One region of the Stenotrophomonas sp. 86428_Sma genome, then DNA from elsewhere that is predicted to be linked to it. Evidence: predicted binding sites of a transcription regulator. Region 1 holds the regulator's gene; the other holds the start of a gene.
The links. Region 1 encodes FliA, which starts transcription of late flagellar genes. Its sites were predicted from a motif close to TAAAGTTTNNCNNNCNNNGGCCGATAA; they were not measured.
Positions count from the first base shown of each region.

Region 2: ACZK3J_RS06745 (GGDEF domain-containing protein) is a predicted target of FliA. The motif match lies at 6,751-6,777, and genes of this name have one in related genera.

Region 1 is NZ_CM151156.1:2,257,264-2,272,285, reverse strand. Features, by position in the region: gene ACZK3J_RS10435 (putative bifunctional diguanylate cyclase/phosphodiesterase) at 12-2,144, shown strand; gene flhB (flagellar biosynthesis protein FlhB) at 2,263-3,393, shown strand; gene flhA (flagellar biosynthesis protein FlhA) at 3,438-5,498, shown strand; gene flhF (flagellar biosynthesis GTPase FlhF) at 5,644-7,266, shown strand; gene ACZK3J_RS10415 (MinD/ParA family ATP-binding protein) at 7,253-8,140, shown strand; gene ACZK3J_RS10410 (RNA polymerase sigma factor FliA) at 8,137-8,880, shown strand; gene cheY (chemotaxis response regulator CheY) at 8,938-9,330, shown strand; gene ACZK3J_RS10400 (protein phosphatase CheZ) at 9,330-9,935, shown strand; gene ACZK3J_RS10395 (chemotaxis protein CheA) at 9,938-11,770, shown strand; gene ACZK3J_RS10390 (flagellar motor protein) at 11,872-12,612, shown strand; gene motD (flagellar motor protein MotD) at 12,614-13,630, shown strand; gene ACZK3J_RS10380 (ParA family protein) at 13,635-14,417, shown strand; gene ACZK3J_RS10375 (chemotaxis protein CheW) at 14,414-15,022, shown strand, end outside.
Region 2 is NZ_CM151156.1:1,471,018-1,486,039, forward strand. Features, by position in the region: gene ACZK3J_RS06720 (sensor histidine kinase) at 68-1,447, opposite strand; gene ACZK3J_RS06725 (response regulator) at 1,444-2,127, opposite strand; gene ACZK3J_RS06730 (metallophosphoesterase) at 2,262-3,389, opposite strand; gene ACZK3J_RS06735 (winged helix-turn-helix transcriptional regulator) at 3,463-3,912, opposite strand; gene ACZK3J_RS06740 (MFS transporter) at 3,990-5,207, shown strand; gene ACZK3J_RS06745 (GGDEF domain-containing protein) at 5,303-6,718, opposite strand; gene ACZK3J_RS06750 (TonB-dependent siderophore receptor) at 7,008-9,257, shown strand; gene ACZK3J_RS06755 (cation diffusion facilitator family transporter) at 9,438-10,418, shown strand; gene nfi (deoxyribonuclease V) at 10,543-11,226, opposite strand; gene gpmA (2,3-diphosphoglycerate-dependent phosphoglycerate mutase) at 11,321-12,070, shown strand; gene ACZK3J_RS06770 (IS110 family transposase) at 12,132-13,037, opposite strand; gene ACZK3J_RS06775 (IS110 family transposase) at 12,986-13,810, opposite strand; gene ACZK3J_RS06780 (M13 family metallopeptidase) at 14,199-15,022, shown strand, end outside.

The DNA.
Region 1 (15,022 bases):
GAGACTGACGAATGCTGGTAGGCACGTACAACCCGTGGCTGGTGGCGATCTCGCTGCTGGTTGCCGTGATGGCTTCGTACACCGCGCTGGCGATGGCCGGGCGCACGGTCACTGCACCCGGCAAGGGCGCGGCGTGGTGGTGGCGCCTCGGTGGTGGCTTCGCCATGGGCCTGGGTATCTGGTCGATGCACTTCATCGGCATGCTCGCCTTCGACCTGCCCATTCCGCTCGGCTACGACCTGCCCATCACCCTGCTTTCCCTCGCATTGGCGATCGCCTCATCGGTGTTCGCGCTATGGCTGGTTTCGCTGCGTACCCTGCCCCACCCACGGCTGGCCGGTGGCGCGCTGCTGATGGGCACCGGCATTGCCGGCATGCATTACGTTGGCATGGCCGCAATGCGCATGCAGCCGGGCATCGACTACGACCCGGGCTGGCTGCTTTTTTCGCTGATGGTGGCGGTGGCCGCCTCGTGGACGGCGCTGTACGTGGCGTTCCGCCTGCGCGCGCAGCGCACCCGTGTCGGCGACCGGCTCGCGGCTGCCGGCCTGCTCGGGCTGGCCATCGTCGGCATGCACTACACCGGCATGGCCGCCGCGCGCTTTCCGGAAGGCAGCATCTGCGGCGCAGCCGTCGGCGATGGGCTGCAGAGCGAATGGCTGGCCATGCTGGTGGTGGTGCTGACCGTCGCCATCCTGGCCGTGGTGCTGGTGGTCTCCTGGCTGGACCAGCGGGTGGAGGCGCAGCTGCTGCGCCTGCGCAATTCCCTGTTGAGTACCTCACTGACCGACGCACAGCAGGAACTGACCCAGGCCGCACTGCACGACCCGCTTACCCGCCTGCCCAACCGCCTGCTGCTGCAGCGTCGCATCGTGCAGGCGCTGGCCGAGGCCGAACAGGGCGGCAGCCGCTTCGCGGTGATGTTCATGGACCTGGATGGCTTCAAGCAGGTCAACGATGCCTACGGCCACCAGGCCGGCGATGCACTGTTGGTTGCGGTGGCCGAACGCACGCGCCAGCTGCTTCGGCCCAACGACATGCTGGCCCGTCTGGGCGGTGACGAATTCGTGCTGGTGGTGCGCATCGAGCACGACGAGGACCTGCCGACTCTGGCCCGGCGCATCCTGCAGGCGGTCGGCAGCGGGCCGTTGCTGGCCGACAACGAACTGCAGGTGACCGCCAGCATCGGCGTGGCGATCTGTCCGGATCACGCTGCCAGCGAGCGGCAGCTGATGGCCTTTGCCGATGCAGCGATGTACCAGGCCAAGGAATCCGGACGCAACGCCTTCGTACTGTTCGCCGACTGGATGAATGACAGCGCCGAACAACAGTTCCGGCTGCTGGCCGACCTGCGCCGGGCCATCGGCAGCGAGCAGCTGTTCCTGCACTACCAGCCGAAGATCCAGGTAGCCACGCAGAAGGTGGCCGGTGCCGAAGCGCTGATCCGCTGGCGCCATCCGGAGCATGGCCTGATCCCGCCGGACCGCTTCATCCGGCTGGCCGAACGCAGCGGTGCGATCAATGAGATCGGGCGCTGGGCGCTGGACCAGGCCTGCCAGCAGCTGCGCCGCTGGCACGATGCCGGCCACGAGGGCTGGTCGATGTCGGTGAACCTGTCGCCGGTGCAGTTCAGTTCGCCGCACCTGCTGCAGGATGTGCGTGAAGTGATCGAACGCCACGACATTGCCCCACGCCACCTGGTGCTGGAGATCACCGAAAGCACGGTGATGCGCGATACCGATACCAGCCTGCGCCTGCTGCAGGCGCTGTCGGCACTGGGCGTGGGCATCTCCATCGATGACTTCGGCACCGGCTATTCCAGCCTGCTGTACCTGAAGCGGTTGCCGGCCACCGAAATCAAGATCGACCACGCCTTCGTACGCGACCTGGAGCACAGCGCCGAGGACGTGGTGATCGTCTCGGCGATCGTGGCGCTGGGCCACGCGCTGGACATGGACATCGTGGCCGAAGGCGTGGAAACCGCCGCGCAGCGCGCCTACCTGGAGCGGCTGGGCTGCGATTACCTGCAGGGCTACCTGCTCGGCCGCCCGGTGGATGCCGCCCGCTTCATGCAGCTGCATGACCTGCCCCGGCCTCGGGTGGAACTGGCGCAGAGCCCGCCGACGCAGCACCCGCCGGGGTAAATCCAGGCTGCGCTCCCACCTGCACCTGCTCTGGTAGATGCCAACCTTGGTTGGCACATGAACCCATAACGGAACGGTTCTTGCACGCACCCCGGCATCCCCTGCCGCAGTGCCCGTGATGTCCGAGAACGAATCCGCCGGCGAAAAGACCGAACAACCTACCGAAAAACGCCTGCGCGACGCCCGTGAACAGGGCAACCTGCCGCGCTCGCGCGAGCTCGGAACGGCCGCCGTGTTCGGCGCCGGCGTGCTGGCGGTGATGGCCATGAGCAGCTCGATCGGCCGCGGTGCAAGCGCCTGGATGAAGCATGCACTCAGCCCGGAACAGAGCCTGCGGCAGAACCCGAAGGAACTGTTCGGCCACTTCGGCGACCTGCTGCTGCAGTTCATGCTGGTGATCGCGCCGCTGGTGCTGGTCTGCCTGCTGGCCAGCTTCGTCGCCCCGCTGGTGATGGGCGGCCTGCGCTGGTCGCAGAAGGCGATGATGCCCGACTTCAACCGCATGAACCCGATGAGCGGGCTCAAGCGCCTGTATGGCCCGGAAGCCATCGCCGAGTTCACCAAGTCGTTGTTGCGCGTGGCTTTTGTCGGCGTTGCCGCCGGGCTGGTGGTGTGGACCGGCTTCGACACCCTGCGCGGGCTGATCCACCACCCGCTGGAGACCGCCATCACCGACGGCCTCGGCTTCACCCTGCGCCTGCTGCTGGCCACCGCCGGCGCGATGCTGGTGCTGGCGGCCATCGACGCCCCGTACCAGCGCTGGAACTGGATGCGCAAGCTGAAGATGACCCGTGAAGAGCTGCGTCGCGAAATGAAGGAAAGCGAGGGCAGCCCGGAGGTAAAGGGCCGAATCCGCCAGCTGCAGCAGCAGATGGCCAACCGCCGGATGATGGAGGCGGTGCCCACTGCCGACGTGGTGGTGGTCAACCCCACCCACTACGCGGTCGCCCTTAAGTACGAGGGCGGCGCCATGAACGCCCCCACCGTGGTCGCCCTGGGTGTGGATGAGACCGCCCTGCGCATCCGTGAAGTGGCCGACGGCAACAAGGTGGCGATCGTCTCCGCCCCGCCTTTGGCACGCGCCTTGTATCGGGAAGGCCAACTCGGAAAGGAAATCCCCGTGAGACTGTATTCGGCCGTCGCCCAGGTCCTGTCCTACGTCTACCAGCTGCGCGCCTGGCGCACTGGCCCGATGCCGGACGCCCCGCACATCCAGGTGGATGAATTCGGCAAGGGAGGCCGCCCGTGAGCGCCCAGCCCTCCACCGGTTTCAACACCCGCCGCGCGCTGGAAATGATCCGCCAGGGCCTTGGCGCACCGCTGATCGTGCTGGCCCTGCTGGCCATGGTCGTGGTGCCGCTGGCCGCGCCGGTGCTCGATGCCCTGTTCACCTTCAACATCGCCATCTCGCTGATGGTGCTGCTGGCGGTGGTCTACGTGAAGCGCCCACTGGATTTCACAATCTTCCCGATCGTGCTGCTGATCACCACCATGCTGCGGCTGGCGCTGAACGTCGCCTCCACCCGCGTGATCCTGCTGAACGGCCAGAACGGCCATGACGCCGCGGGCAAGGTCATCGCCGCCTTCGGCGAGTTCGTGATCGGCGGTAACTACGCGGTCGGCATCGTGGTGTTCGCGATCCTGACCATCATCAACTTCGTGGTCATCACCAAGGGCGCCGGCCGCGTCTCGGAAGTGACCGCGCGCTTCATCCTCGACGCGATGCCCGGCAAGCAGATGGCGATCGACGCCGACCTCAACGCCGGTTTGCTGACGCGTGAAGAAGCCAAGCTGCGCCGCGAGGAAGTCCGCGAGGAAGCCGATTTCTACGGCGCGATGGACGGTGCCAGCAAGTTCATCCGTGGTGATGCCATTGCCGGCATCCTGATCCTGTTCATCAACATGCTCGGCGGCCTGGCCGTAGGCGTGCTGCAGCATGGCATGCCGTTCGGCGATGCCGCTGCCACCTACACCCTGCTGTCGATTGGTGATGGCCTGGTGGCGCAGCTGCCGGCGCTGCTGGTCTCCAGCGCCGTGGCCATGCTGGTCACCCGTGCCTCGCGCTCGCAGGACATGGCCCAGGCCATGACCGGCCAGGTGTTCGGGCAGTACCGTGCGCTGGCGATCACCGCCGGCATCATCGGTGTGGTCGGCCTGGTGCCGGGCATGCCCAACGTCGCTTTCCTGACGCTGTCCGCGATCCTCGGCTTCATCGCCTGGAAGGTCTACCGAAAGGGCAAGGCCGCGGCCACCGATCCGGCAGCCGCAGGCAATGACGCTGCCGCGCTCAACGCACTCGGCCGCCCGGCCGCGCCGGCTCCGACTGCCGAACTGAGCTGGGACGAACTGCGCCCGGTCGATCCGCTGGGCCTGGAGGTCGGCTACCGGCTGATTCCGCTGGTGGACAGCAGCCAGGGCGGCGAACTGATGGCACGCATCAAGGGCGTGCGCCGCAAGCTGACCCAGGACGTCGGCTTCCTGATCCCGTCGGTGCACATCCGCGACAACCTGGAACTGCCGGCCAACGGCTACCGCGTGCTGGTGCACGGCGTACCGGTGGCCACCGCCGAGATCCACCCCGACCGCGAACTGGCGCTGGACCCGGGCAGCGCCCTCGGCGCACTGGAAGGCATCGCCGGCAAGGACCCCGCGTTCGGCCTGGACGCGACCTGGATCCAACCGCACCAGCGTGCCCAGGCTGAAACGCTGGGCTATACCGTGGTCGATCCAGCCACCGTGGTCGCCACCCACCTCTCGCACCTCATCCGCGAACACGCGCCGGAACTGCTCGGCCACGAGGAAGTGCAGCACCTGCTGGCCAACCTGGCCAAGAGCGCACCCAAGCTCGTCGAAGATCTGACGCCGAAGGCGCTGCCGCTGTCGGCGGTGGTGCGCGTGTTGCAGAACCTGCTGATCGAGCGCATTCCGATCCGCCAGCTGCGCAAGATCGCCGAAGCACTGGTCGAACACGCTCCGAACAGCCAGGACCCGGCCGTGCTGACTGCCGCCGTGCGCACCGCACTGGGTCGTTTCATCGTGCAGGAGATCGCCGGAATGTCGGCGGAGCTGCCGGTGTTCACGCTCAACCCACAATTGGAACGTGTCTTGCAGGAGTCCACGCAGGGCAACGGCGCCGCGCTGGAACCCGGACTCTCTGAGCGACTGCACCAGAGCCTGGCCGAATGCGTCAGCAAGCAGGAAGCCCGCAACGAGCCCGCGGTCGTGCTGGTACCTGGCCCGGTGCGTGCCGCGCTGGCCCGCCTGGTCCGCCACAGCGTTCCGTCGCTGTCGGTCCTGGCCTACAGCGAGGTGCCGGAGGACAAGCGCCTGAAGCTGGTCGGAACGATCAGCTGACGCCGCCCTCCGATGCGCCAGAAAACAGACACCACTTTCGAACCAACGCAACAGACAGATACCAAGGGGAACCCGCACCGTGCAGACCACCGACCACCCGAGTTCTCCGACCGCCACCCCGCCGTCTTCGTCCCGTGACCACAGCATGAAAATCAAACGATTCGTCGCCGCCGACATGCGCTCGGCCATGAACCTGGTGCGCAAGGAACATGGTCCTGACGCCGTGATCCTGTCCAACCGCCGGATCGAGGAAGGCATCGAGATCGTCGCCGCCGCCAACTACGACGAGAGCGCCGTGCAGCGTGCACTGGAAGCCTCGCGTCGTGACATCGCTCCGCCGCCGGCGCCGAAGCCGCGCACCGCCGCCGACGCGGTGATCGCCGCGGTCACCCGCCGCCGCAGCAATACCCCGGCACCGGAACCGGTGGCCGCAACCACCTCGGCCGTGGCTGCCCTCGCCCGCGCTGCGGTCGGCGCCACCGGCCGCACCCTGGACAGCGCCGACGAGATCGTGCCGACCCGCGGCAGCACCGGCTTCGCCGCCACCCTGGCACGCGCCGCCGTCAACGAACCGGCGCTGCCGGATCAGATCTTCGCTCCGTTCGCCGAAGCCATCGTCGCACCGGCGCCCAGCACCGCCGCACCGGCCAACCGCGCCCGCTTCCAGATCGACCCGCCGCACGAGACGCATCACGAAAGCGCGGCGTCGGCCGTGCAGCCGCCGCCGCTGCCGACCGCTGCCGTGACCGAAGCGCAACCCGGGATCGTCGCCAGCGAACCGGCACCGGTCGAAGCCAGCGACGAAACCGGCGCTGCCCCCGTGCTGGCCCCAGCCCCGGCACTGACCCTGGTGGCCCAGGACGACGCCGAGATCCGCCAGCTGCGCCAGGAAGTGGCCGGCATGCGCCATGTGATCGAGCGCGAGATGAACCGCTTCACCGACGAGCGCCTGCGCGGCTGCCCGGTGCGCGCCACCGCGCTGGACCTGATGGACGAGTATGGCTTCGATGCCGGCCTCGCCCGCGACGTGGCCATGCAGATCCCGCTGGAGACCGAGGCCCATCGAGGCCGCGGCCTGATGCTGGGGCTGATTTCGCGCAAGCTGCCGATCGCCCCGGTCGACCCGCTGGAAGAAGGTGGCGTGATCGCCCTGGTCGGCCCGACCGGCGCTGGCAAGACCACCACCATCGCCAAGCTGGCCTCGCGCTTCGCCGAGAAGCACGCGCCGCGTGACGTGGCCCTGGTCACCACCGACACCACCCGCATCGGTGCCCGCGAGCAGCTGTACGGCTACGGCCGCCAGCTCGGCATCGCGGTGCACGAGGCCAACAGCGGCACCGACCTGGACCAGCTGCTGGAACGCCTGAAGGACTACAAGCTGGTGCTGATCGACACCGCCGGCCTGGGCCCGCGCGACCGCGCCCTGGCCGCCCAGCTGCAGTGGCTGCGTGCCGCGCGCCAGGTCCGCACCCTGCTGGTGCTGCCGGCCAACACCAGCTTCGGCGACATGGACGAGGTGGTCCGCCGCTTCGGCGCCGCCAACCTGCAGGGCTTGGTACTGAGCAAGCTGGACGAGACCGGCCGCTTCGGCAACGCCCTGTCGGTGGCCGTGGATCATGCCCTGCCGATCACCTGGGTGACCGATGGCCAGGACGTCCCGGAGGACCTGCACCGGGCCAGTGCAGCCAATCTTGTACTTCGCCTTGAAGATTTGCGCCGCGCGGCCGATATGCCCTGCAACCCGGAGTTGAACCATGCCGTCGCGTGAGTACGCCAAGCTGACCAAGACCTTCCCGCTGTCGGCCACCCGCAGCGAGCCGCTCGGCCCTGTGCGCACCATTGCGGTCACTGGCGGCAAGGGCGGCGTGGGCAAGACGAATGTGTCGGCCAACCTGGCCGTGGCACTGGCTGGCATGGGCAAGCGCACGCTGCTGCTGGACGCCGACCTCGGCCTGGCCAACATCGACGTGATCCTGGGCCTGAACCCCACCTTTACACTGGCCGACCTGGTCGCCGGCCGCTGCACGCTGGATGACGTCATCGTCGAAGGCCCGAACGGCGTGCTGGTGGTCCCGGCCGCATCCGGCCGCCGCCACATGGCCGAGCTGGCCCCGGCCGAGCACGTTGGCCTGGTCAACGTGTTCTCCGAGCTGGAGCGCGAGCTGGACATCATGGTGGTGGACACTGCCGCGGGCATCACCGATGGCGTGCTGACCTTCTGCCAGGCCGCACAGGACACCGTGGTGGTGGTCTGTGACGAGCCGGCCTCGATCACCGACGCCTACGCACTGATCAAGGTGCTGTCGCGCGAGCGTGGCGTGGACCGCATCCAGGTGGTGGCCAACATGGTGCGCGACCCCAACGAGGGCCGCGTGCTGTACGAAAAGCTGACCCGCGTCTGCGAGAAGTTCCTTGCCGATGTCTCGCTGAACTACCTGGGCTGCGTGCCGCAGGACGATTGGCTGCGCCTGTCGGTGCAGCGCCAGCAGCCGGTGGTGAAGGCCTATCCGTCCAGCCCGGCGGCGCTGGCGATCACCGAGATCGCGCGCCGTACCGCGCGCTGGCAGGCGCCGACCGAACCGCGTGGCGGCGTCGAGTTCTTCCTCGAACGCATCCTCAAGCAGCGTGGGGTGACGGCATGAAAGGCGCAGCCCAGTACAGGGAAGTGCAGCGCTCGGCGGCGAACGAAGTCATCGCCCAGCATTCGGACCTGGTGCGGCGCATCGCCCACCACCTGGCCGCGCGCCTCCCGGCCAGCGTCGAGGTCGACGACCTGATCCAGGCCGGCATGATGGGCCTGATCGAAGCCTCGCGCAGCTATGACGCCGACCAGGGTGCTTCTTTCGAGACCTACGCCTCGATCCGCATCCGTGGTTCGATGATCGACGAGATCCGCCGTGGTGACTGGGTCCCGCGCTCGGTGCACCGCCGTGCACGTGATGCCGCCGCCACCATCCGCCGCCTGGAACAGAGCAGTGGCCGTGCCGCCAGCGCCACTGAAGTGGCCGCCGCGATGGAGATGCCGCTGCCCGAGTACCTGCGGCTGATGGAAGACGCTGCACGTGGCCAGGTGCTGAGCCTGGAATCGCGCATCGAGGACCAGGGCGAGCTGGACACCGTCGCCCAGGGCGGGCCGACCCCGCAGCAGGTACTGGAGCGCGGCGAGTTCGGTCGCGAGCTGGGCAAGGCCATCGGCCACCTGCCCGAGCGCGAACAACTGGTGCTCTCGCTGTACTACGAGCAGGAACTGAACCTGAAGGAGATCGGCGCGGTGCTCGGCGTGAGCGAGTCGCGGGTCTGCCAGATCCACGGCCAGGCGGTACTGCGCCTGCGTGGCCGGCTGAAGCTGTTCGAGGCTGCCGACGCAGGCCTCGAAGAATGAACATCCCCGAGGCGGCTGCCCCCGGCCGTCCGGAATGAACAACAAAGGAATTCTGCTTTGAACAAGAACATGCGCATCCTGATCGTCGACGACTTCTCGACCATGCGTCGAATCGTCAAGAACCTGCTGGGCGATCTGGGCTTCACCAATACCGCCGAAGCCGAGGACGGGCATGCCGCGCTGTCGCTGCTGCAGAGCCAGCCGTTCGATTTCGTGGTCACCGACTGGAACATGCCGGTGATGACCGGCATCGAGCTGCTCAAGGCGATCCGTGCCGATGCCAAGCTGAAGACCCTGCCGGTGCTGATGGTCACGGCAGAAGCCAAGCGCGAGCAGATCATCGAAGCCGCCCAGAGCGGTGTGAACGGCTACATCATCAAGCCGTTCACCGCGCAGACGCTGGAAGAGAAGCTCGGCAAGATCTTCGAACGCCTGGCGGCCAGCGTCTGATGGATACCACGGTCGACAAGAACGCCCTCGCCCTGCGCCTGCAGGAGGCTCTGGACGCGCTCGAATCCGGTGACGAGGCCGCCTGGCGGCAGCGCATCGACGGGCTGGTCGCGCTGCGCACGCAGCCGATGATGAGCGGCCTCTCGCGGCTGGCCCGCGAGCTGGGACAGGCGCTGGGCGAACTGCCGACCGTGCCGAGCGAAGCCGGCGAACTGGACGACGCCTGCGCGCGACTGGACCACGTGGTGGCGATGACCGAACAGGCCACGCACCGCACCCTGGACCTGGCCGAGGAATGCCGCAGCCTGACCGAACAGCTGCGCGCCGAAGGCCTGCAGCCGGGCCAGGACGCGCAGCTCGAGCGCATCCGCCACAACCTGACCGAGATCGCCCTGACCCAGAGCTACCAGGACCTGACCGGGCAGATCATCCGTCGCGTGGTCGGCATCGTCCGCCGCGTGCACGAAGGCTTCGGCGCGCTCGGCCTGCCGCCGGAACAGCATCGCACCGACCCGGAACTGGCCGGGCCGGCACTGAAGGGACTGGACCGCCACGCGGTCTCGCAGAACGACGCCGACGACCTGTTGTCGGATCTGGGGCTGTAAGCATGAGCGCGGTATCCGACGACATCACTGCCGATTTCATCATCGAGGCGCAGGAGATCCTGGATCGCCTCGGCGAACAGCTGGTGTCGCTGGAGCAGGCACCGCAGGACAGCGACCAGCTCAACGCGGTGTTCCGCGGCTACCACACGCTCAAGGGCGGCGCCGGCTTCCTCGGCGTCACCGCCATGGTAGAGCTGTGCCATGCCGCTGAAGAGGCGCTGGGCGCCGCACGTGCCGGCCAGGCCGTGCTGCAGGCCCACCACTTCGACGCGGCCCAGCAATCGCTGGACTACCTGCAGTCGATGCTGGACGCGGTTTCCTCCGGCACCGAGCCGGGCTATGCGCCGCCGGACCTGATCGCACAGTTCGACGTGCACGGCGGTGCCGTGGCTGCACCCGCCGCCGCAGCAGCACCCACCGCGGGTGGCAGCGACCTGATCACCGACGACGAATTCGAGGCTCTGCTCGACCAGCTGCATGGTGGCAACGCGCCGACCGCGGTCGCGCCAGCGAAGAAGGCCGACGACGGACTGATCAGCGAAGACGAGTTCGAAGCCCTGCTCGACCAGCTGCACGGTGGCGCGGCACCGGGCACCAAGCCTGCGGCCGTGGTGGCACCGGCACCGATCGCAGCGCCGCGCCCGGTCGCCGCACCGGCACCGGCGGCGAAGCCGGCCGCCAAGCCGCTGGCCGAGGCCGAACATACCGTGCGCGTGGACACCAAGCGCCTGGACGCGATCGTCAACCTGATCGGCGAACTGGTGCTGTCACGCAATCGGCTCAAGACCCTGCGTGCACGCCTGCGCGATGAAGAGCTGGACCGGGCCGTGTCCACTCTGGATATCGCCACCGCCCGCCTGCAGTCGGCAGTGATGCGCACCCGCATGCAGCCGGTGGGCAAGGTGTTCTCGCGCTTCCCCAAGGTTGCCCGCGACGTCGCCCGCTCGCTGAAGAAGGAAGTGGACCTGGAACTGATCGGCGCCGAGACCGAGCTCGACCGCAACCTGGTCGAAGCGCTGGCCGACCCGCTGGTGCACCTGGTCCGCAACGCCATCGACCATGGCGTGGAAATGCCCGACCTGCGCGAGGCACAGGGCAAGCCACGGATGGGCCATGTGCGCCTGTCGGCACAGCAGGAAGGCGACTACGTCAGCATCGAGGTGCAGGACGATGGCGCCGGCATCGACCCGGAAAAGCTGCGTGCCAAGGCGCGCGAGAAGGGCCTGATCGATCCGGAAGCCGCCGCCCGCCTGAGCAGCGAGGAGTGCCTGCACCTGGTGTTCCTGCCCGGCTTCTCGACCAAGCAGCAGGTCACCGACATCTCCGGTCGTGGCGTCGGCATGGACGTGGTGCAGTCACGCATCCGCGAACTGAGCGGCCAGATCCAGATCCAGTCGGAACTGGGCCGTGGCAGCCGCTTCCTGATCCGCGTGCCGCTGACCCTGGCGATCCTGCCGACCCTGCTGGTGCAGGCCGGCGAGGACGTCTATGCGCTGCCGCTGGCCCGCGTGATGGAAGTGCTGCACGCGCCGCGCACCTCGCTGGGCTGGTTCGATGGCCGTGCCGTGCTCGACCGCCGCTCGCACACGCTGCCGCTGGTCGATCTGCGCCAGTGGCTGGATGTGACGCCGGCCGCCTCGCCGCTGCTGACCATCGTGGTGCTGCAGGCTGGCGAAGCGCGCTTCGGGCTGGTCGTGGACCAGGTACGCGGGCGTGAGGAAGTGGTCATCAAGCCGCTGCCGAAAGCGCTGCGCGGCCTGCGCGGTTATGCCGGTGCAACCTTGATCGGCGATGGTCGCATGGCGCTGATCCTGGACGTGGACGGGCTGCGATGAACCCCGCCGGGCCATGCCCGGCGCCCCGAAAACTGTGACTACCGTCTGTACGCGATCTACCGGTGTCTCAAGTCCCATTCATACACGCCGATACCGGAACCATGGATAGACTCAGCCTCATTGGACTCTTTCTCGCCCTGGCCTCGCTGGTCGGCGGCAGCATCCTCAAGGGCGCCGGCCTGGCGTCGTTGTGGTCGCCTGCGGCGTTCGTGATCGTCATCGTCGGCACCGTCGCCGCGATCCTGCTGCACACCTCGCCGGCGGTGTTCAAGCATGCCTTCAAGATCGTGCGCTGGGTCGTGCGCCCGCCGCACAGCGATCGCCGCGAACTGATCCAGCAGATCGTCGAGTGGAGCAACATCGCCCGCCGCCAGGGCCTGCTGGGCCTGGAATCGCAGGTGGAAGCGCAGCAGGACCCATTCCTGCGCAAGGGCCTGCAGCTGCTGGTGGACGGCGTCGAGCCCGAATCGATGCGGCACATGCTGGAAATCGAACTGGGCAGCCAGGAACACCAGGACCAGGCCGGTGCCAAGGTCTTCGAAGCGATGGGCATCTATGCACCGACGCTGGGCATCATCGGTGCCGTGCTTGGCCTGATCGCGGTGATGAAGAACCTGGCCGACCCGAGCAAGCTTGGCCACGGCATCGCCGCAGCGTTCACCGCCACCATCTACGGCATCGCCTCGGCCAACCTGCTGTTCCTGCCGGTGGCCGCCAAGCTCAAGAGTGTGATCTCGCACAACACCCGCGACCGCGAAATGGTAATCGAAGGCCTGATCTCGATCGCCCAGGGCGAAAACCCGCGCAACATCGAAACCAACCTCTCCGGCTTCCTGCACTGACATGGCCCGCCGCAAGCACCACGAAGAACACGCCAACCACGAAGCATGGGCGATCCCCTATGCCGACCTGATGACGCTGCTGCTCGCCTTCTTCGTGGTCATGTACGCGATTTCCTCGGTGAACGAAGGCAAGTACCGGATCATGGCCGACGCGCTGACCGATGCCTTCGGGGGCGCGCCGCGCACGATCAATCCGGTACAGGTCGGCAACAAGCAGGTGCAGGGTGGCGGCTGGGACAGCCCTTCGGTGATCAAGTCCGGCACCAAGATCGGGCCCTCGGCGCCTGCGCCGTCGCACGACCCGACCCTGCTGCCGTCGATGGCCTCGCAGATGCGCATGCCTGTTTCGGTGCACAACCAGGAGCAGATCGCGCGCGCCGAGCGCCAGCTCAACAGCATCGCCGACCGCCTGACCGCCGCGCTCGCGCCGCTGATCGACCGCGGCATGATCAGCGTGCGCCGCACCGAGCTGTGGATCGAAGTCGAGATCAACAGCGACATCCTGTTCCCCACCGGCTCGGCGGCGCTGGACGTGCATGCGCGGCAGACCCTGGCCAGCCTGGCCGAGGTCCTGCGCGACGTACCCAACAGCGTGCGCGTGGAAGGCCACACCGACAACGTACCGATCGCCACCGCCACCTTCCCGTCGAACTGGGAACTGTCGGCCGGGCGCGCGGCCAGCGTGGTGCACCTGTTCGCCGACCAGGGCGTGCAGCCGTCGCGGCTGGCGATGGTCGGCTACGGCCAGTTCCGCCCGCGCGAAGAGAACGACAGCGCGCAGGGCCGCAACCGCAACCGCCGGGTGATGGTCATCATCCTGGCAGACACCTCGCACTCGGTGGACCCGCTCGGCCAGCGCCTGAACGCAGCCACCGGTGCCACCCGGAACACCGATACCGAACAAGCCGCGGCAACTCCGGCTACCGCCCCCACCTCCCCCATCGCACCGGTGAAGTTGCCGCCGGTGCCGGCTGGCAGCCGCGTCGGCGCCGCCGTTCCCCCGGCAATGAAGGAGTAATCCGATGCGCATCTGGGCAGTCGCCAACCAGAAGGGCGGAGTCGGCAAGACCACCACCACCCTCGCCCTCGGCCGCGGACTGGCCGCACTTGGCCATCGCGTGCTGTTGATCGACCTCGATCCGCACGCCTCGCTCAGCCGCGCGTTCGGCGTACCGGTGGACCCGCCGCCGGCTGGCGTGCTGGAGCTGTTCGGCGCCCCGCCCGCCGATCTTTCCAGCCTGTGCCATGCCAGCAGCATCCATGGCCTGGACTATGTCTGCGCACAGTCCGCGCTGGCCACGCTGGAACGCCGCAGCGCCAACCAGCCCGGCCTTGGCCTGGCACTGCAGAATGCGCTTGCGCGCCACCAGGGCCAGCACGACTACATCCTGCTGGACTGCGCGCCCACCCTCGGCCTGTTGATGATCAATGCGCTGGCCGCAGCCGATCGCCTGATCATCCCCACCCAGGCCGAGCCGCTGGCCCTGCATGGCCTGGACGGCATGGTCCGCACCGGCGAGATGGTCGAACGCTCGCGCCGCCGCCCGCTGCCGATCTCGATCCTGCCGACCCTGTTCGATCGACGCACCCGCGCCGGCAACGAGTCGCTGCGGACCATGCAGGACCGTCATGGCGCGCGCGTATGGGAAGACGCGATCCCGATCGATACCCGCATCAGCAATGCCGCCGGCCTGACCCTGCCGAGCGTTGGTGAGGATTACCCGGGCCGCGGCCTGGCCGCCTATCGCCGCGCGCTGAACTGGATCCTCGGCGAGGATGCCCGCGCCCTGGAGCAGGCCGCATGAACAGCACCGGTGTACTGGACGACTACCTGGACGAACTGCTGGGCGAAGCGATCGCCGCGGCACCACCGGCTGCACCGCCGCCGGCGAGCGACGAAGCGTCCCCGGCAATTGCAGCCGACGCCGAACGCGAGCCGACCTGGGATGACCTACCGGCCGAGGTGATCTACGAAACCGAGACCGTCGCCGCTGCGCCTGCCGTCGACAACGCCGCACTCGAAGCCGCCTTCGACGCGGCCGCAACGGCTGAGCGCGAACCCACCTGGGACGATCTGCCCGCCGAAGTGATCTACGAAACGGAGACTGTTGCTGCTGCAGCGGCAGAGGACGACGCAGCACTGGAGGCCGCCTTCGAGGCCGCCGCGATGCCTGTCGTCGCCCCCGAGCGCGAACCGACCTGGGATGACCTGCCTGACGAGGTGATCCACGAGACGGCCCCTGCTCCCGCCACCGCCAAGTCTGGCCCGGAACCTACATGGGACGACCTGCCGGACGAAGTGATCTACGAGACCGATCCGGCCGACAGCCATCGACTCGCCCACACCGACAGCCCCGGCCTGGAGGCCGCGTTCGAGGCCGCTGCCGGCGGCGAGGACGTTCCTGCGCCA
Region 2 (15,022 bases), 790 kb from region 1:
GGACGGCAGTGGGGATGGCAGGATCGCAAGCGCGATTTTCGCCAGCCTTTCAGCGCCCCGGGCCGGGTCAGGGCGCCTTCAGCAGCGGCAGCGTGATGGCGACCTTCAGTCCGCCACCTGGGCGGTTCAGGAAGCTCAGGCGGCCGCCGAAGTGCTCCACCGCCTCGTGCGCGATAGCCAGGCCGAGGCCGGTGCCGCTGGCAGCGGTGCCCGGCGCCCGGAAGAAGCGCTCGCCCAGCCGTGGCATCACGTCGTCGGGCACGCCAGGGCCGTTGTCTTCCACATACAGTTCGACATCATTGTCGTCCAGCGCGTGCACGCCCACCGTGACGGTTGCATTGCGGCCGGCATAACGCAGGGCGTTGTCGATCAGGTTGTCCAGCGCTTCCTGCAGCATGGCGCCGTTGCCGAGTACACGCAGCGGATGGGGACTGCCGCGGTAGCCCAGATCGATGCCATCGCGGATCGCCTCCGGTACGCGCATGCCGACCCACTGCGGTACCAGCTCGCACAGGTCCAGTGCCTCCACGGTATCGGGCACGGTCTGCGCCCGGCTCAGTGCCAGCAGCTGGGTGCTGACCCGGGCGGTGCGCTGGTTGAGCCGGCGGATGTGCTGCAGCGCCTCGCGCACTGTATCGGGGTCGCCATGTGCCAGTGCCTGGTCCACATGCAGGGCCATGCCCGCCAGCGGCGAACGCAGCTGGTGCGCGGCATCAGCGATGAAACGGTTCTGCAGGGTGATCATTTCCGCCTGGCGGGCAAACAGATCATCGATGGTGCTGATCAGTGGCTGGATCTCCTCGGGCACGTCGGCATCGGAGATCGGCGCCAGTTCGCCGCGGCGCTGGGCCAGGCGGGTCCTCAGCGGGGTCAGGATGCGCAGGCCATAGGTCACGCCGAACCAGACCAGCGCTGCGGTACCCAGCGCCAGCATGGTCATCAGCGGGATGATGATCATCAGGATCTCGCGCGCACGCTGCCGGCGGTCGGCCATGCTCTCGGCCACGGTCACCGCCAGCTGGTCCTGCGGATCGTTCATCGCCTGCGTGCAGACGGTGGCCATGCGCACCTGCTGGCCATTGAGGTTGCCGTCGTACAGCGCCGGATGCACACCGGTGCAGTCCTGCGAAGGGGCGTACGGGCTGAAGTCTGCATTGCCGCTGAGCGTACCCATGCGGCTGCTGTCGACGTTGAAGTAGCGATGGCCGTCGGGGTCGTACTCGATCAGGAAGCGCGCCTGCGGAGACAGGTCGCTGGTCACCGGCATGGTGCTCAGCATCTGCGCGAACGAATGCGTGTCGTCGATCAGGTTGCGGTCGTGGATGCGGTTGGAATAGTCCAGCGCAACGTAGTAGGCCAGGATCGTGTTGAAGGTGAGCAGGCCCAGCATCGGCAACGCCAGGAAGGCGAGCAGGCGCCGGCGCAGGCTGGGTGGTCCACTGATCACGGGGCGCTGTCGTCCTGCGCGTCTTCCAGCATGTAGCCCAGCCCGCGCACGGTGCGGATGCCCATTCCGCCGGGCTGCAGCTTGCGGCGCAGGCGGTGCAGGGCGATGTCCAGGCCGTTGTCGGTAAGGTCCTGGCCCCAGTCGCACAGCGCCTCCACCAGCTGCGCGCGCGACACGATGCGCTCGGCGCGGACTGCCAGAGCCGACAGCAGGCCGAACTCGCGCGCGGTCAGTTCCAGCGACTGGTCGTCGATCCACACCCGGTGCCCGGCCAGGTCCAGGCGCAGGCGTCCGATGCGCAGGTCCGGGTTGCCATTGCTGGTCACGCGGCGCAGCTGTGCGCGCACGCGCGCTTCGAATTCGTCCAGCGCGAACGGCTTGACCAGGTAATCGTCGGCGCCCAGGTCGAGCACGCGCACGCGTTCGGCCAGGCCGTCGCGGGCGGTCACCACCAGCACCGCCAGGCCATCGCCGCGCTGACGCAGGCGCTGCAGCACATCGCGGCCATCCAGCTGAGGCAGGCCCAGGTCCAGCACCAGCAATGCGTACTGGGTCGAGCCCAGTGCCGCGTCGGCGTGCGCGCCGTTGTCGACGTGGTCAACCACGTGCCCCTGCCGGCGCAGCGAGGCGCACAGGCCGGAGGCGATATCCGGGTCGTCTTCAGCAATCAGAACGCGCATGCGCGGGGGCTCCTGTAACGGTCAGGCCCACCGGATGGACGGGGTGGGCCTCTCTCGGCTGCCGAGGGTAGCCGCAAACTGGGTGAAGGTGGAGCGCGCCGCCGCCGCCCGGTGCCGTCGCGCTGTCCCTTCATTCAGTCCTGCAGGCCCGGCTCACCCGGCGCCAACGGCACCCGCGAGCCATCCAGCAGGCCACGGCTGAGCCTGCCATTTTCGATGAACAGCAGTTCGCCGTTCTCGCCGTTCTTGATGCTGCTGTCGATGGCGATCACGCGGTCGCCATGGAAGCTGCTGACGTGTGGCATCGAGGTGTGGCCGACCACGATGCGTTTGAGCTGCAGGCGGTCGAGTACGGTCTGCACCCCCGCGGTGTCGAGGCGGCCATCAAAGTAGCCGCGGTACCAGATCGGGCTGGTCTTGCCGTCATACAGCGGTGCGGTGGCCGGGTCGGCCTTTACTTCGGCCTTGGGCAGGCCCAGTGACGCCTGGTAGGCCGCATTGGTGCGCGCCGGGTCCAGCGCCAGCTGCACTGCCTCGGGCGAAATACCGCCGTGCAGGAACAGGGTGTCGCCGATCTTCAGCAGCACCGGGCGGGTGCGCAGCCACTGCCCGATCACCGAATCGGCACCGTACAGCTGCGGGTAGCTGCGGCCGAGCAGCTGCGCGCTGCGCAGGTACTTCGGGTTGACGTAGCGCAGGTCGTCGTACAGCACCATGGTTTCGTGGTTGCCGAGCACGAAGTGCACCGCGCCGCCGGCGGCGGCCGCCTGCTGCTGCAGGCCATACAGCAGCCAGAAGGCCTCGGTCACCTGCGGGCCACGGTCGAACACATCGCCGGCGATGACCAGCGTGTCCTTGCCCAGCGCCCAGCGATCCTGGGCATCGATGACCTGGTGGGCGCGCAGCAGGCGCACCAGCAACCCGTACTGGCCATGGATGTCGGACAGCGCAACGATGCGCGGCACGGCCGGCAGCACGGAAACCGAAGGCGCATTCGGGGCAGCCACGTGCACCGTGTGCTCGTAGCCGCAGCGCGGGGCGATGTCGGCACCTGCGGCCTGCGTGGCAAGCGTGTGCGACTCGACCTTGTCGTCGCAGATCCATTTGGCCTGCAGCTGGTCGCCCTGGCGGAACACATAGGGGCCATCGGCCTGCACGTGGTCGGCGGGCGCGGCAACCTCGCGGGCCTGCGTGGTTGCTGTGGCGCAGGCCAGCAGCGGCAACAGCAGGGTGGTCAGCAGGGAAGGGCGATCGCGCGACATCGGCGGCATCCAGTGGCGGAAAGACCCGATGCTAACCGGCGCGGGTGTTCGTCGGTGTGCGCGAATGGGCGGATCAGGTGTCGCGCCCGCCGTCCCTGAGCTTGCGCACGCGGGTGGCGGTGGGCTGAAGTGGCTGGCCGTCGCGCCCGCGCGGCTGCATGTAGGGCAGCGGCCGCCGCGTCGCCGATTCGATCAGCTGTGAATGGGCTTCACCGGCCTCGAAGCGATGGCGTTCACCCCATTGGCGCAGCGCGACCAGCAGCGGGAACAGTTCCTGGCCAGCGGCGGTGAGCACGTATTCCTGGTAGGCCGATCCATCGGAGGCCGGCTGCAGCTGCAGGACGCCGGCCTCTACCAGCCGGCGCAGGCGGTCGCTGAGGATGTTGCGGGCCGCGCCGAGGCTGCGCTGGAAATCACCGAAACGGGTGACGCCATCGAAGGCATCACGGATGACCAGCAGCGCCCAACGGTCACCGAGCAGATCGGCGCTGCGGGCGACGGGGCAGGGGCTGTCGGCGTGCATGGTGGACCTCTCTGATGTGGTTGCAGTTTAAAACCAATGGCAGTAGTCTGCATCAAGTTTCAAATTGCAACCACATCATGAGTGCCATATCGCTTCCCCGCCCGCTGCTGGTCCTGCTCGCGGTTGCCGCAGGTGCCAGCGTTGCCAACGTCTATTACGCGCAGCCGCTGCTGGATCAGCTTGCACGCGCCTTTGCGCTGGACCGGGCCGTGGCTGGCGCGGTGCTGGCTGCTACCCAGGCCGGTAGCGTGCTGGCGTTGCTTGGCCTGCTGCCGCTGGCGGACCGTGGTGACCGGCGACGCCTGCTGCGGCTGCAGTTGATCGCATTGGTGCTGGCGCTGCTGTGGCTGGCAGCGTCACGCACGGCGGGCTGGCTGTTGTCGGGCATGCTGCTGGCCGGCTTGCTGGGCACGGCGCTGACCCAGGGCCTGATCGCCTATACCGCCATGCTGGCACCGCCCGAGCAGCGAGGTCGCGTGGTCGGTGTGGTGCAGGGCGGCGTGTTCATCGGCCTGCTGCTGGCGCGCGTGGTGTCCGGTACGGTGGCGGCGGCCTTTGGCTGGCAGATGGTCTACCTGTTGTCAGCGATGGTGATGGCGGGGTTGGCGGCGCTGCTGTGGCGGCGCCTGCCCGCAGTACCGGTGCCGTCGGTTCCCCCACGCTGGCGCGAGCTGCTGGGCTCGATGCTGGGCATGCTGCGCCGCGATCGAACGCTGCGCGAGCGTGGGCCGCTGGCACTGCTGCTGTTTGCCGGCCTCAATGTGTTCTGGGCGGCGGCACCCTTGCCGCTCTCGGCGCCACCGCTGCATTGGTCGACCGCCGCCATCGGTGCACTGGGCCTGGCCGGGGTGATCGGTGCGCTGCTGGCGGCGCGGGTAGGGCACTGGATGGACCGTGGTTTCGCGCATCCGGTCAGCGTCGGTGCGCTGTTGTTGATGCTGGTTGCGTGGTGGCCCTTGCTGGGCCTGCCGCAGTCGCTGTCGTTGCTGCTGTTGGGCGTGATTGTGCTCGACCTGGGTGGACAGGCACTGCACGTATCAAACCAGGCATCGCTGCTGCGCGCGCCGGCTGAACAGCATGGACGCCTGGTGGCTTTGTACATGCTGTTCTATGCGGTGGGCAGTGGTGCCGGTGCAGCGGCCGGGCCGTGGATGCAGGCGCGCCATGGCTGGCCGGCGGTATGCCTGTTGGGGGCGGGCATCGCGTTGCTGGCGCTGCTCTGGTGGGCAGCGTGGCGGGTGGTGGCGGTGAAAGCAGCGGCCGGCGGCCGTATCGGTAGTGCCGGCTGTCAGTAGAGTCGACTGTCAGTCGACTGCTCTTCGCCCTGCGTGCGAAAAACCCCGCGGTGCGCGCGATAGTCGACCCGCGGTCGACTCTACCTGTCCTGCCGTCATCGCTGCAGTGCGCGCCGTCCCGGCGCTTCCTGCAGGTCCGCACTGGCCACCACCACGCGGTTGCGGCCGCTGCGCTTGGCCTCGTACATTGCCGCGTCGGCACGGGCCATCAGCCGCTCGTAGTCCGGATGGCCGTCGTGGCCGGCCACGCCGATGCTGGCGGTCAGTGCCAGCACCTGGCCGTTGGCCAGTGCCACCGGCGACTGTGCGATCTGCCGCCGCAGGCTCTCGGCGATCACGGTCGCCTGCGATTCGCTGGCAGCCACCAGTACCACCACGAATTCTTCGCCGCCATAGCGGAACAGGTAGTCGCTGCCGCGCGTGAGCTGGCCGAGCAGGCCGGCGACGTGCTGCAACGCGCGGTCGCCGGCATCGTGGCCGTGGCCATCGTTGATCGCCTTGAAGTGATCCAGGTCGAGCAGCAGCAGCGAGAATGGTGTGCGGTTGCGTGTGGCCAGCTCGATTTCCCGGCGCAGCACGGTGGGCAGGAAGCGACGGTTGAGCAGGTTGGTCAGCGCGTCGCTGCCGGCATCCAGTTCGCCGATGCGCTCGAACAGCAGTGTCATCAGGGTGCGGATGGCGGCCAGGTCCTCGCGGATGGCCGGCAGCACCGCCAGTCGCTGCGCCGGAGCATCGCCGCTCGCGCGCTGCAGGTGGCCATCAATGCGGGCCATCAACTGGCCCACCTGCTGCGTTTCGCTGCTTTCGCCGAAGCTGGGGATGCCCTTGTGGGTGAACCACAGGCCGAACTCCGAGGTGGCCAGGCTGGCGTTGTCGCTGGCCTGCACGTGGCCGGCCAACGCGTAGAGCAGGGCGTTTTCCCAGTCCAGCAGCAGTGCGCGCTGGCGCTCGCGTTCGGTACCGACGTTCTGTACCAGCGAGAACAGCCGGTAGGCGGCGTCGGCACGGGTGGAGCGCTCGCGCGCGTGGGTGTAGGCCAGGGTCATGCCTTCCATGGCGATGTCCATGATCGCGCTGAGGCAGTCGATGGCGGCAAATGCGGTGTCGCTGTCCGGTGCATCGTCGCGCAGGCGCACGAACAGTTCGTGCTTGAGCACGCGCGCACCGCGGGTAACCAGGTCGACCGGAATGCCGACGCGGGCGTGCACGTCGCCGATGATCCGCTGCGAGGCCACGGTGTTGGCGATGCCGCTGGCATCAGTGGTCAGCAGCTGCGCCAGCCAGCGCTGCATGGCCGGCTGCAGGCGCTGCTTGACCTGGTCGTGGGACAGGAAACGGCGCGCACGGGTGTCCTGCAGCAGTACTTCGTAAAAGCGCTGGGCCAGCGCGGGTGGGGCATCGGTAGCAGCGGCCCTGAGCAGCGCGGTGGCGGCAGGGCCGGCCTGCAGCAGACACTGCTGCCAGGCCTCGGCCAGCGGCTGGCTGGCATCGTCCAATTGGGGTGGTTCCACGTCGATCTCTGACTGCGTACGGCAAACCACGGGTATCGGCCGCGGCGGCATACGGTTGATGGCGGGTTAGCCGGCCAGTTTACGCGCGGTGCAGGGTTGCACGGTGCGCAAACCACATCGGCGCCGCTGCGGCAATGAGTGAACGCATTTGAGAATCAATCGCATTGATGGTAGAGTGCGCGCACGGAACGGGCTGCAGGTGCCTGCTGCAGGACTGCTCCGCCTCCCCCTCGTCGTTGCCTCAAGCCCTTTGCCAGAGGCCCCGTAGCCCTGCCAGAAGGTCCTGATCATGTCCCCTGCCGTTGTCCTTTCGCCGCGCCCGCTGGCGCTTGCCGTTGCCGCCCTGCTGGCCGGCAGCGCTCTGACCGCCCACGCCGAAACCGACGCCACCGATATCGACACGGTGCACGTCACCGCCTCGCAGATCGCGCGCCAGGCCCTGGGTACCTCCACCATCACCGCAGAGGACATCGCCAGGCGCCCGCCGGCCAACGACATCGCCGAGCTGCTGCGCACCATGCCCGGCGTCAACCTGACCGGCAACAGTGCCTCGGGCCAGTACGGCAACAACCGCCAGATCGATCTGCGTGGCATGGGCCCGGAAAACACCCTGATCCTGGTCGACGGCAAGCGCATCGGTGCGCGTGATGCCGTGCGCATGGGCCGCAGCGGTGAGCGCAATACCCGCGGCGATACCAACTGGGTGCCGGCGGAAATGATCGAGCGCATCGAAGTGCTGCGTGGCCCTGCAGCGGCACGTTATGGCTCGGGTGCTTCCGGTGGCGTGGTCAACATCATCACCAAGCGCCCGACCGGCGACCTGACCGGCGCGGTCGACCTGTATGGCCTGGTGCCCGAGCACAGCGCCGAAGGCGGCAGCGAGCGCGTCGGCCTGCAGCTGAGCGGGCCGATGACCGACACCCTGTCGTTCCGCCTGTACGGCAATCTCAACAAGACCGACGCCGATTCGCTGGAACTCAATCGTGACTTCGCGACGAATCCGAACGCGGTGCCGCCGGCCGGTCGCGAGGGCGTCAAGAACCGCGATGTCAACGCGCTGCTGCGCTGGGACGTGACCGCCAACCAGGTGGTCGAATTCGAAGCCGGCACCAGTCGCCAGGGCAACATCTATGCTGGCGACCGCGCGGTCAGCACCACCGGTACCTCGACACCGATCGATCTGGGGGCGTTGGCCGAGCAGCAGGCCGAGACCAACCGCATGTATCGCAACACCGGCGCGATCACCCATCGCGGCCGCTGGGGTGATGTGACCTCGCGGGTAACGGCTGCAGTGGAGGCGGTGAACAACTCGCGCATCAACGAAGGCCTGGCCGGTGGCTCGGAGGGCAGCTTCAACGGCACCGACTGGTCGACCTCGCGCCTGCGCAACTACCAGCTGGACGGCGAAGTCAGTTTCCCGACCACGCTGGGTGGTGCCGAGAACATCTGGACGCTGGGCTTTGAATACCTGGACAGCCGCCTGACCGACCCGTACTCGATGAGCCAGTCCAGCAGCAGCGGCGGCGGCATCCCGGGGCTGTCGGCCGATCGCGCACGCGGCAAGTCCGACGCGCAGACCACCGCCGTGTTCGTGGAAGACAACATCTACCTGGGCGAGCGCTGGATCGTCACCCCGGGCCTGCGCTTCGACCACCACAGCCAGTTCGGCAACAACACCAGCCCCAGCCTCAATGCGCAGTTCCGCATCAACAGCGACTGGGTGGTGAAGGGCGGTATCGCCCGTGCATTCAAGGCGCCGAACCTGTACCAGTCGAATCCGGACTATCTGTATTACACCCGGGGCAATGGCTGCCCGAATGCACTGCCGAGCCTGGGCGCCGGCTGCTACATGCGCGGCAACTCGGACCTGAAGGCGGAAACCAGCCTGAACAAGGAACTGGGTATCGAGTGGGCACCGCAGAGCGGCTGGCAAGCGTCGTTGACCTACTTCCACAACGACTACAAGGACAAGATCCAGGCCGGGTACAACCAGATCGGGCTGACCGCCGACACCAAGGGCCGCATCTTCCGCTGGGAGAACGCACCCAAGGCGATCGTGCAGGGTCTGGAAGGCAACCTGGTGGTCCCGCTGCTGGGCGAGCAGGGCAACCGCCTGAAGTGGAGCAACAACTTCACCTACATGGTGGAGAACGAGAACAAGAGCACCGGCCAGCCGCTGTCGGTAATTCCGAAGTACACCGTCAACACGATGCTGGACTGGCAGGCCACCGACAAGCTGTCGGTGCTGCTGACCGGCACCTTCTACGGCAAGCAGAAGCCGGCCACCACCAACATCAACAATGATCCGCGCTGCACCGGCACCTGCGATCCGTCGATCGCGCTGCAGGACCGTGGTGCGTACAACATCTGGGGCGTGAGCGCGCGCTACAAGGTGACCGAGACGGTCAGCTTCGGTTTCGGCGTCAACAACCTGGCCGACAAGCGCCTTTTCCGCGAGGCCAACAGCAGCGATGCCGGCGCGGCGACCTACAACGAGCCGGGTCGCGCGTACTGGGCCAGCCTGCGCTTCGGGTTCTGACCGCAGGCGGACGTCGGTCCGCTGCGTCCGCCAGGCGTGGCCTGGCGTTGCCGGCCGCGCTCCGGTAGCGCCGGGCCATGCCCGGTGAGGGACCGCGTGGCCTGCAATGTTATAAACACCGTGATAGTTTCCCAACGCCCTCCGGCGTAGCCTGCCTCCCATCGCAAAGGAGCTGTTGCCATGGGCCACGACCACGATCACCTGCCATCCGAGATCCGCCACGAGAAACCCTTGTGGTGGGCGCTCGGCCTGACCTCCACCTTCCTCGTCGTCGAGGTGGTGGGCGCGTTCTGGACCAACAGCCTGGCGCTGCTGTCCGACGCGGCGCACATGGCTACCGACGCTTTAGCGCTGATGATCGCGCTGGTCGCGGTGCGGCTGAGCCGGCGCCCGCCGGACGCGCGCCGCACCTACGGCTATGCACGCCTGGAAGCGCTGGGCGCGATGATCAATGGCGCGATGCTGTTCGTGGTCGCCGGCTATATCCTGTGGGAGGCCATTGGACGTTTCCGCGAGCCGCAGGAGATTGCCTCGTCGGGCATGCTGGTGATTGCCGCGGCGGGCCTGGTCATCAACCTGATCTCGATGCGCCTGCTGCAGGCCGGCAGCGGCGAGAGCCTCAACGTGAAGGGTGCCTACCTGGAAGTGTGGGCAGACATGCTCGGCTCGGTGGCCGTGATTGCTGGCGCGCTGTTGATCAAGTGGACCGGCTGGAAGCCGATCGACCCGATCCTGGCGGTGCTGATCGGTCTGTGGGTACTGCCGCGCACCTATGTACTGATGCGCGAAGCGATCAACGTGCTGCTGGAAGGCGTGCCCAAGGGCATGGACGTGGCCAAGGTGCGCGACAGCCTGTCCGGCCACGCTGCGGTACTGGACGTGCATGACCTGCATGTGTGGGCGCTGGCCTCCAGCACCCCGGCGCTGACCGCGCACATCGTGATGCGCGACGGCACCGATGCCGATGCGCTGCGTCGTGATCTGGGCGGGCGCCTGCACGATGACTTCGGCATCGAGCACGTGACACTGCAGATCGAAGCGGACCACTGCGGCGAAGCCTGTGGTGAGCCGGCGCCGGCCAAGGGCGGCGAGCACGAGGGCCATGAAGGCCATGACCACGGCGAGGACGCGCAGGGCCATCGCGGCCACGTGCATCGCTGAACGAGGATGCAGGGGCGTCGATCGGGTCAAGCCGCCTGGATGAAGCCGGCTTGGTAGAGTCGACTGTTAGTCGACTATCGCGCGCAGCGCGGGCTTTTTCGCGACCTTGCCGAAGAGCAGTCGACTAACAGTCGACTCTATCCCGCCGCGAGGCCAGCCGATCCGCCAGCCGGGTCGGTTCCGGCAGCCGGTACCCGCGCAGCGTGCGCTGTACCCAGTCCAGCGCGGTATCCGCACTGACCCGATGGCCACCGGCCACGAACAGCGGCTTGCAGCGCAGCTTGCTGCGCAGCACCCAGCCCAGTTGCTCATCGCCATCCAGCAGCGGCGTATGCGCGCCGGCCTCGGCACCCGGTTCGACGAACCGGCCCACCAGTTTCGACTTGGCCACGCCGATGCTTGGCAGGTCGGTGACCACACCGAGGTGAGCGGCCACCCCCAGCCGGCGCGGGTGGCTGATGCCATGGCCATCGACGAACACCAGGTCCGGCGTGCGTGGCAGCAGCGCGAGTGCGGCCAGCAATGCCGGCAGCTCGCGGAAGCTGAGCAGGCCGGGGATATAGGGCATCACCGTGGGGATGCGCGCGATCTCCTGCGCCACGGGCTGCAGCGTCTCTACGTCCAGCAGTACCGCCGCGGCGCGGGTGATGGCGCCATCGTCCTCGAAGCCGACATCCAGCCCGGCCAGCCAGCGCACGTTGCGTGGCAGGCGGTCCTGGCGCTCCACGCGGCCAGCCAGCTGGAGCTGCTGCTTGCGTGCCGCGGCGACGCTGCCTTCCCAGCGCCCGGGGTCGATCACCGTATTCATTGGTCACAGCATCGCATGCGCGGTGCCACGGCCCGGTGAGCGGCGCCCGGGGCTACAATGGCGGCCTGCCTTTCCTCGCGTTGGAGACCCTGCAGTGACCCGTAAACTCGTACTGTTGCGCCATGGCCAGAGCCAGTGGAACCTGGACAACCGCTTCACCGGCTGGGTCGATGTCGACCTGACCGAGCAGGGGCGCCGGGAAGCGGCCGCCGCGGGTCGCCTGATGCGCGAGGAAGGCCTGCAGTTCGACGTTGCCCACACCTCCGTGCTCAAGCGTGCCATCCACACCCTGCAGGGTGCACTGGCCGAGCTGGAACAGGACTGGCTGCCGGTGAACAAGTCCTGGCGCCTCAACGAACGCCATTACGGCGGCCTGCAGGGCCTGGACAAGGCCGAGACCGCCGCCAAGCACGGCGAGGACCAGGTCAAGGTGTGGCGTCGTTCGTACGATATCCCGCCGCCGGCCATGGACCTGGAGGATCCGGGCCACCCGATCCATGACCGCCGCTACGCTGGCCTGGACCGCAACGCGCTGCCGGGCACCGAATCGCTGGCCACCACGCTGGACCGCGTGCTGCCGTACTGGCATGACGCCATCGCGCCGCAGCTGAAGGACGGCAAGACCGTGCTGGTCACCGCCCACGGCAATTCGCTGCGCGCGCTGTACAAGTACCTCAACAACGTCTCGCGCGAGGAAATCCTCGAGCTGAACATCCCGACCGGCATCCCGCTGCTGTTCGAACTGAACGACGACCTGACGGTGAAGTCGTTCCGCTACCTGGGCGACCCGGAAGCAGCGCGCAAGGCCGCTGAAGCCGTGGCCAACCAGGGCAAGGCGAAATAAAACAGAAGGCCGGCGCAAGCCGGCCTTCGCTTTTTGTAGAGTCGAGATCCTATGTTCGTGGTCAAGCCTGCTGGAAGCAGGCTTGACCCACCTTCAGCATGGCCGGATCGAAGTCCCGGCCGCTTTTGAAGACGCCCCAGGCGATCCTGGCCAGCTTTCTGGCCAGGATGTTGAAGACGGCGGTGCTGGGGTGACCGCGTTTTGACAGCTCGTCGTAGAGCGGTTGCCCCCGACGACACCGCTTGAGCCCCATGGCGGCCATGTAGAGCATCTGGCGCAGCACTGGCGCGCCCTGTTTGGACAGCCGACGCCGTCCCGTTCTGCCGCCAGACTCGTTGGGCCGGGGATCCAGGCCGGTGCAGGCGATCCACGCGTTGGCGTTGGCCAACGGCCAGCGCGTCATGTAGTAGATCAGGTGAGCGGCGACGGCAGGGCCGACACCAGGGATGGTCAACAGGCGCTTGTAGAGCGTGCCATGCTCTCCATCGCGACCCAAGCGCTGCAGTTCGCTTTCCAGCTCGGACAGCGTCCCAGCCAGAGCGCAGAACAGATCTGACAGCTCCCCGGGAGCACTTTTGCTTACCCCGAAGGATTGCTCCAGGCGCGCGCGTGTCTTTACCAGCGTCTGCCGCTTGCGCAGCAAATCGTGCATCTGCTGCTGCTCGTCGGTACGCGGTACGTATTCACGCAGGCGATCGTTCTCCTTCTTCACGTACCGGGCGATCGCTTCGGCGTCCATGGCGTCCGTCTTGCCACGCGAGCCCGTCGCCCGGCCGTAGTGCTTGATCAGACGTGGATTGATCACATAGACAACGTGGCCTGCCTGGCCAGCCATCCGAGCCAACAACTCGTAGTACCGCCCCGTCGCCTCCATGCCAATCCGGCATCGCTGGGGCAAGGTGTTGAGCCACTGGGCTATGCCGGCCCGGGTGTTGGCGATCCTGTCGCCGGCCTTGCGGTCGGCCACTGCCGGTACGAACTCCTTGGAGTCCACGTCCACGCCAATATCGAGAGAATCAGACATTTGTACGGCTCCCAGCTATCTTTAAGGGGCTGGGGTGGTACCGCACCGACGTTAGCTTGCCTACATCGACGATCCCCTTTGGGGGCCGTACGATCCTTTATCGACGTTCGTGTGCGGGATGGGGATCGCTCGACTCGTCTGTCGGCTAGTATCCGCAGATGCATGCTTGACGGTCCCTCCACCCTGGCTCCTACATACCGCGTAGGAGCCGGGAGGAACATACAAGCCAGAGCGCAGAACAGATCTGACAGCTCCCCGGGAGCACTTTTGCTTACCCCGAAGGATTGCTCCAGGCGCGCGCGTGTCTTTACCAGCGTCTGCCGCTTGCGCAGCAAATCGTGCATCTGCTGCTGCTCGTCGGTACGCGGTACGTATTCACGCAGGCGATCGTTCTCCTTCTTCACGTACCGGGCGATCGCTTCGGCGTCCATGGCGTCCGTCTTGCCACGCGAGCCCGTCGCCCGGCCGTAGTGCTTGATCAGACGTGGATTGATCACATAGACAACGTGGCCTGCCTGGCCAGCCATCCGAGCCAACAACTCGTAGTACCGCCCCGTCGCCTCCATGCCAATCCGGCATCGCTGGGGCAAGGTGTTGAGCCACTGGGCTATGCCGGCCCGGGTGTTGGCGATCCTGTCGCCGGCCTTGCGGTCGGCCACTGCCGGTACGAACTCCTTGGAGTCCACGTCCACGCCAATATCGAGAGAATCAGACATTTGTACGGCTCCCAGCTATCTTTAAGGGGCTGGGGTGGTACCGCACCGACGTTAGCTTGCCTACATCGACGATCCCCTTTGGGGGCCGTACGATCCTTTATCGACGTTCGTGTGCGGGATGGGGATCGCTCGACTCGTCTGTCGGCTAGTATCCGCAGATGCATGCTTGACGGTCCCTCCACCCTGGCTCCTACATACCGCGTAGGAGCCGGGAGGAACATACAAGCCATGCTCGACTGCTGTTGGCCTCTTGCCGCAAGGACAATAAACCCGGAACGGAGAGCAGTCGAGCATGGCTCGACTCTACATAAGCGCGTCCTGTGACCTTTGGCCGGTCCCACCGCAGGCCTCCCCGGCTACCCTGTGAAATTACCCGCAGGAGAGCCTCATGAACGTCCGCAACCTGGTCCCGCTGGGCCTGACCATCGCCATCGCTGCCTCGCTGGCGGCCTGTGGCAAGAATGAAACCGCGCCGGCGGCCAGCGCCGACGCCAAGCCGGCCTTCGACCTGTCGCAGATCAAGACGCCGCTGATCTCGCTCAACAGCGCCGACCTGGATCCGTCCATCTCGGCCTGTACCGACCTCAATGGCTTCGTCAACAGCAAGTGGCTGAAGGCCAACCCGGTGCCGGGCGACCAGACCACCTGGGGCAGCTTCGAGATCCTGCGCGAGCGCTCGTTGGAAGTGCAGCACGCACTGGTGCAGCAGGCCGCGGCCAGCCAGGCCAAGGCCGGCTCGGTGGAAGCCAAGATCGGCGACATCTGGAAGACCGGCAACGATGAAGCCAAGATCGAAGCCGCCGGCCTGGCGCCGCTGCAGCCGCAGCTGGACAAGATCACCGCGCTGAACGATACCGCCGCCATCACCCAGTACCTGCGCGACAGCCAGGCCGAGGGCAAGGGCGTGCTGTTCTCGCTGTTCGCCAATGCCGACTACAAGGATTCGGCCAACGTCATCGCCTATGTCGGCCAGGGCGGCCTGGGCCTGCCGGAGAAGGGCTACTACTTCGATGACGCGCAGGCCAAGATCCGCGACGCCTACGTGGCCTACATCGCGCAGGTGCTGACGCTGTCCGGCGTGGACGCGGCGCAGGCTGCCGAGCAGGCCAAGGCCGTGATGGCCTTCGAAACCCGTCTGGCCAAGGCCTCGATGTCGCGCATCGAAATGCGTGACCCGGCCAAGCGCTACAACCCGCTCAGCGCGGCTGACGC